2 regions of the Paenibacillus kandeliae genome follow, and region 2 is predicted to be linked to the other one. Evidence: predicted binding sites of a transcription regulator. Region 2 holds the regulator's gene; the other holds the start of a gene.
What was found. Region 2 encodes LexA, which represses DNA repair genes until DNA is damaged. Its sites were predicted from a motif close to CGAACATATGTTCG; they were not measured.
Positions count from the first base shown of each region.

Region 1 (3,434 bases), 210 kb from region 2:
GTACAAAATACGACGTTGTACGGGCTTCAGACCGTCGCGTACATCGGGAATTGCACGATCCTGAATAATGTATTTGGAATAACGACCGAAACGGTCACCGACGACTTCTTCTAGAAACGCCGGCATGTATTTTTCATTTGTAGACATTCACTCACCTTACCTTACCCTCCGATTACATCGGATTGTGATCAAATGCTCCGCCATGCAAAAAGGAATGAAAACCATCCACACAGGTGTCTCATTCCCAGTTGCAGCCGGCAGCTTTGTAGTTTGCCTATAGCTTATATTGAACATACCGCTCGTGGCGATTGTACGATTATTCGACGTATTCGGTAAAATCAACATTTTCGACGATCCAACGCTTACGTGGATCGACCTTATCGCCCATCAATGTGGATACGCGACGTTCCGCCTTAGCAGCATCCTCAATCTGAACTTGCAGCAATGTACGACTTTCTGGGTTCATCGTGGTTTCCCACAGTTGCTCTGGATTCATCTCGCCCAGTCCTTTGTACCGTTGCAATTCGACATTTTTGCCGAACTTTTTGAGCGATTTCTCCAGCTCTTCATCGGTCCAAACGTATTGCTCCTCGGTCTTTTTACCAGAACGCTGTGTAATTTTGTACAGCGGCGGCTGGGCGATATAGATACGCCCTTGATCGATCAGCGGCTTCATATAACGATAGAAGAACGTGAGCAGCAGCACTTGAATATGCGCTCCATCAGTATCGGCATCGGTCATGATAATGATTTTGGCATAATTGCTATCTTCAAAAGCAAATTCGGTGCCAATGCCAGCGCCGATTGCTGCGGTAATGGCACGATATTCCTCGTTTTTCATTACATCTGCCAGCTTCGCTTTTTCTGGATTCATCGGCTTCCCTTTTAGCGGCAAAATTGCCTGCGTTTTGGAATCGCGACCTTGCTTAGCAGAACCGCCCGCGGAATCACCCTCGACGATGAACAATTCGTTTTTGGAAAAGTCCTTCGATTGTGCTGGGCTAAGCTTGCCGTTCAGATTCGAGCTTTCGCTGCGTTTGCGACCGGTACGCATATCATCGCGCGCTTTGCGAGCCGCTTCACGTGCACGGGATGCCTGAACTGCCTTTTTGATCAGCTTTTGACCAACCTGCGGGTTTTCCTCCAGAAAACGCTGCATGTTCTCAGCTACCACTGCATCCACCGCGCCACGCGCGGACGAGCTTCCTAGCTGATCCTTCGTCTGACCGACAAATTCAACTTCCGCCATCTTGACGCTGATGACTGCCATCATACCTTCGCGCAGATCGCCGCCCTCAAGGTTTTTATCCTTTTCCTTAATCATGGCATTCTTACGAGCATAATCGTTCAGTACACGCGTATAGGCTGTTTTGAAGCCTGTTTCGTGTGTACCGCCGCCGCGTGTCGGAATTGAGTTTACAAAGGAAGCAATTGTCTCGGTATAGCCAGCATTGTACTGCATGGCAATCTCTACCTCGATATCATCACGCTCTGCATTGAAGTGAATCACATCATGCAGCACGTCCTTGCCTTCGTTCAAATACTCAACAAACTGACTGGCGCCGCCTTCGTAGTAAAAGCGATCTTCCTTATCATTCCGATCATCCTTGAGCAGAATCTCCAAACCAGAGTTCAGAAACGCGATCTCCTGCAAGCGCTCAGACAGTGTATCATAGTTCAGCGCAATACCGTTCTGGAATACACGAATATCTGGTTTAAAGGTAACTTTAGTACCAGTCACTTTGGTTTTACCAATGACTTCAAGTCCGCTCGTTGGCTCGCCTACATGCTCTTTGCCCTTTTTGTCCGTCCAGTATTCAAAGCGCTGACGGTGAATACTGCCGTCGCGATAAATCTCTACTTCCAGCCATTCGGACAAGGCATTCGTTACCGAAGCACCTACGCCGTGCAAACCGCCGGATTTCTTATATCCGCCGCCGCCGAATTTACCGCCAGCGTGCAAAATCGTAAAGACGACCTGCGGTGTCGGGATGCCACTTTTGTGCATGCCAGTCGGAATACCGCGGCCGTTATCGTATACGGTTACCGAACCGTCTTTATTGAGGCTAATTTCAATTTTGTTGCAATGTTTAGCAAGATGCTCGTCGACTGCATTGTCTACAATCTCCCAGACAAGGTGATGCAGTCCGGACGAACTTGTACTACCGATATACATCCCCGGACGCTTCCGTACGGCGACAAGCCCTTCGAGCACCTGAATGTCGTCAGCATCATACCCGGACGACTGCGGGTTCACGCCACGGGATGAAGTTGTTCTGGAATCGATCTCGACCATTCAAGGTCCCCCTTTGTTTATTTCAATATTGCTACGTGCTGTTTGACCTACGCTTTAGTAGTATACTGTTTCATCCGTAATTACGCCATACTAGCCGTATAATAAAGCCGCTATCTCATAATCACGGAACGCGTATCCGACAGAATGAACATCGGTTAAGCATATCATATCTACAATCCAAGCGCTCCATTTCATTTTATTTACAGAAAATGTAATATAGCCAAACGACGAATCCAATATGCAAACACGTGTTTGCATTTTCTTTATTTATTGTAATCTAAGCACTCGCTTTCGTAAAGCAAATATTACAATTCTTTACCGACAGAATCATTTGTCTGCCTATTCCACAACAAAATCGCCATCATGACTTTACGTGCTGCTGATATAAGCGTTCTCCTTTACAGCAAGCGCTGATATACATATACACTGTTTATGGGATCGTGATATCTCTTTTCTCGGCAAGTCTGTAAAAAATATAAATCGTTTTCATGCTATCTTCGTATATTCGTATGAACATTTGGTGTCCTCCTGATACATGCCGCTGCTTAATTAACGATTTTAGCTGCTTCAGGGAATCTATTGCCATACAACAAGCCTGTTTGCTGACACGTTGCATGTGCCAACAAACAGGCTAATGATCATTCCTACTATAAATTTAGTTCAATACATCCCGTTTTGTAAATACGGTAAAGGAGATTACCAATGAAACGGCCGCCCAAATGCCGAGTACAGCAAGCGAAAATGGTAAGGTCATTCCTTCAATAGGAGCTGGGCTACCGGATAGATAATCCGTCAATCCGAGATTGACCATAAACAAATATTTGGCACTGCTCCACGATGCTGCCATATTGGTTAGGATCGTCCCCGCAATCAATGCTGCCATCATAATGACAATACTCGCCGCCGTACTACGGACCAGCACAGACACCATAAATGCTAGCAAGCCAACCGTCAGACCGACAAACCAGATCAATCCCAGCTGCATCAGAATGAATTGCCATTGATCTACCGCATGTACTGTATCCATATTCACTCCGGTATCGCTCGGCTGGAATCCCGTAAATACTGGTATCGTAAACCCAGAATAACCGAACGCCAGCCCCGATATCCCATAACAAATAATAAATGTAGATACCAC
Region 1 is NZ_JBFDUZ010000001.1:2,371,732-2,375,165, forward strand. Features, by position in the region: gene gyrA (DNA gyrase subunit A) at 1-147, opposite strand, end outside; gene parE (DNA topoisomerase IV subunit B) at 317-2,296, opposite strand; gene ABXR35_RS10100 (ABC transporter permease) at 2,952-3,434, opposite strand, start outside.
Region 1: a site for LexA is predicted at 2,538-2,551, ahead of parE (DNA topoisomerase IV subunit B). Genes of this name have one in related genera too.

Region 2 (3,434 bases):
AAGCTGCTGACGGAAATTGCGGCGGATATTACCAAGGTAAACGGCACGAAGCTCGTCGCGTTCCACTGTTTCTTCAGCGGTCAGACCAGATTCCTTCTTTTTGCGTGCCAATTCGTTAATGCGTGTAATGATTCCATCGATGTCCATAACTACCCTCCCAAAACTATCTTTTCTAACTTTGACATGTAAAAAAAAGCTTGTCAAGGTTATTCACACCATGACAAGCCACCAATAAGGTGTATATGTAAAACCGGAGGAGAACCGGTTCGTTGACTGTTGAATACCGCATATAAAAACTTTCATATAAAAGGAGAATCATCATTGCGGCTTGATAGGAGTATCAGCTCAGATTTACTAGAAACCGAATCCACAAGAGGCAAGATTGAATAGATAAAATATATATATGAGAACAACACACGATATAATTAATGATTCGGAATGACCAGTATATCGCCACTTTGAATTTCGCTGGTGGACAGATTGTTCTCATCACGAATCTCAGCGATATAATCACGAATATCTGCATCAGGGGCTTTGTACTGAGAAGCGATTGCCCACAAACTGTCACCATCCGATACGATCACATGCTGCTTCATAGATGGCGATTCGTCGGCAACGACGAAGTGCTGAACGCCACCATACAGTAATACACTAGCAAATAACAAGCATATCAGCATACGTCCGGTCGAGTTCCACTTGGACTTGCGAGATGGGCGCTTGCGTTTCTTTTTGCTTGCCAGCGATTTGCGTGCAGTCATCTGGATCAGCTCTAGCGTTTTCTGACGGAATGTACGGCTGGATTTGCGCGTGCCGGATGATTTGCCTTTGTTCTCACCTGATACGTACATCCATTCTGTTACAGCCGGCTCTTTAGACGTTACCGGATTGCGTACTGCTGAAGATTGACGCACATTGCCTGAACGAGTTGTCTTCATAGAAGAGGAAGAAATGTTGGGTTTGCCGGAAGAAGATGTATGGGAAGAACCGTCAGCTGATTCTTTGCTATGCAAGTCAGTCACTTGAGGTTCTTGTTCCTGTTGGTGGATACTTTTATATGTAGTATATTTTAGCATGTGCTTCACGCTCCAAACGTTTGTTCTTGTTTTCCTGAAAAGAATATAGCACGAACATATGTTTTGATCAAGAGTTTTTTCGAACCTTTGTTCGCTTTTTATTTTTATGTATTTCGAATACCTGTTCCCTTCATTGAACAGAGTCTATCGTACTAAAATCATCAACATATAGAAGCTTCTGTTCCCTCAAAAATATATTCTTGCTAAATTTTAGAACTTATGTTTGTGCGAACGGTAGTTCTGTGTTATACTTTTCCCAAACGTTACTAGTATTGGGGTTGATACGGTATGTCCAAGATTTCAAGCCGCCAACAGGCAATTCTGGAATTTATCCGGAATGAAGTAAAACTGAAAGGCTATCCGCCATCCGTTCGTGAGATCGGCGAAGCGGTCGGTCTTGCCTCTAGCTCCACTGTACACGGTCACCTCGATCGTCTGGAGAAAAAAGGCTTGATCCGTCGCGACCCGACTAAACCACGTGCGATTGAACTGCTCGGTCAGGAAGAATCCGAGAATAATCTGTTATTTGCGCAATCTGTATCCCGCGTACCGATTATCGGTAAAGTAACTGCCGGTGTACCGATTACTGCGACAGAGCATATCGAAGATTATTTCCCACTGCCACAGCAGTTTACCGGTGATAACCAGATTTTCATGCTTTCCGTTATTGGCGACAGTATGATCGAAGCCGGTATTCATAACGGTGACTATGTTATCGTTCGCCAGCAACAAACCGCGGACAATGGCGATATCGTCGTTGCGATGACCGAAGATGACGAAGCAACTGTCAAAACCTTTTACAAGGAAAAAGACCATATTCGTCTTCAACCGGAAAACCCTACGTACGAGCCGTTGCGACTGACACGCGTTACCATCCTTGGTAAAGTGGTCGGATTATTCCGTAACTTGCACTGATTCTGCCCGGTATCAGCTGCATCACAAAAAGGCTCCTGATGATCACATCAGGAGTCTTTTTTATGCTCATTTGCATTATCCTTGCCTCGCCGCAGCCTGCTGTTCGCCCACATCGCCTTTTTTCAATCGTGCTAGCTCGACTCGGAACATCTGCATGAGTGCGTTAATATTCGTGATCTCAGCGTGATGCTGACGTTCCAGTTCTTCAATCTTAGCACTAAATACATCTTTTGCCTTGCTAGCGTGAAACATATACGAGCTATAATCTTCATACGTCTGACCTTGCGGCACACCGGTACGCTCTACCACGCTGTAGACTTCCTCCAGCCTGCGGCATACTTCATATTCGTGCCGAACATCGATCACTTCATCACCAGATACATTGTTTTCGTGTAGCGGATTATCAATCGTATACAGCTGCTTCAAACGGGTAGTCAGGTTTTTTAGATGCTGTTCATACACAAGCGTCAATCGTTCCCTTACGTCTTCGTCCATAGCTGTTCCTCCTTGATGATGCAGGCGTAGCCGTTCATACATGCTTCATTCTGCCAGTGGATGCCTGTCCTGCTGAAATTATATTACCCATGAGACAGATATTCCTATCTTCGGAATAATGAGGCGGATGTATTAGGATACAGCATTACTTTTATACATATAGACGTAGTCAAAAATACAGCAGGTATAGCAACTCCCAAAACAACCATAACAAACAGCCGATGAGGAATCCTGCACCGACTGCTTTAAATGTAATAATATGGAGTTTCATTCTTTTAAAATAGTTTCGTTTCCAGCACCTTAGCCATCAATGCCTTAAAGTCCTGTTTCTCCGCCTTTTCTGCTAGCTGATCTTCCATCGCATTAAATGTTTCTGCTAGAAAGTAAGCATTCAAATAGAGTGCCAGATGATCCTTCGCTATTGCTTCTGCATGTGCCTTATCAGATACATAGCCTGTAATGACCTGTCCTGCAAATGTGGCAGGATGAATATTTACTTTGTTTCGCATCGTTACTCCTCCTTTGTATTCCTGTACTTAGGCTTTATGAAGCCATACCTGCATCTCGCCAGACGTGCGGTTCGCCCAGCTGTAATAAGGAATGAGGGTCAATCGATGCGGCTGAAACGTAGCTTGGACAGAGGAACGATACAATTCGCCCTCCCACTCCTGTGTAATTTGTTGTCGCTGTGCCTGCACCTCAATCGTACCAACACCGCCTAGTAGCTCCGCTCTAAACTGATACGTATACTGCGCTTCTGGCGATACACGAATGAGATGCAGATGCTCACCGTTATCCTCTTGCTCTGCGCAATAGATCAGCGGTCCACGTCCAACCGCCAGTTTGTCCTGATCACTACGTACAAGTGGATGCGCTGCATACTGACGAATATCCATCGGTAATAGCAATTCCAGTCGATCCCCATCCTGCCACACTCTATCCAGTGCTATA
Region 2 is NZ_JBFDUZ010000001.1:2,161,038-2,164,471, forward strand. Features, by position in the region: gene ABXR35_RS09200 (DUF896 domain-containing protein) at 1-147, opposite strand, end outside; gene ABXR35_RS09205 (LysM peptidoglycan-binding domain-containing protein) at 426-1,073, opposite strand; gene lexA (transcriptional repressor LexA) at 1,362-1,988, shown strand; gene ABXR35_RS09215 (hypothetical protein) at 2,064-2,483, opposite strand; gene ABXR35_RS09220 (hypothetical protein) at 2,759-2,992, opposite strand; gene ABXR35_RS09225 (glycoside hydrolase family 127 protein) at 3,020-3,434, opposite strand, start outside.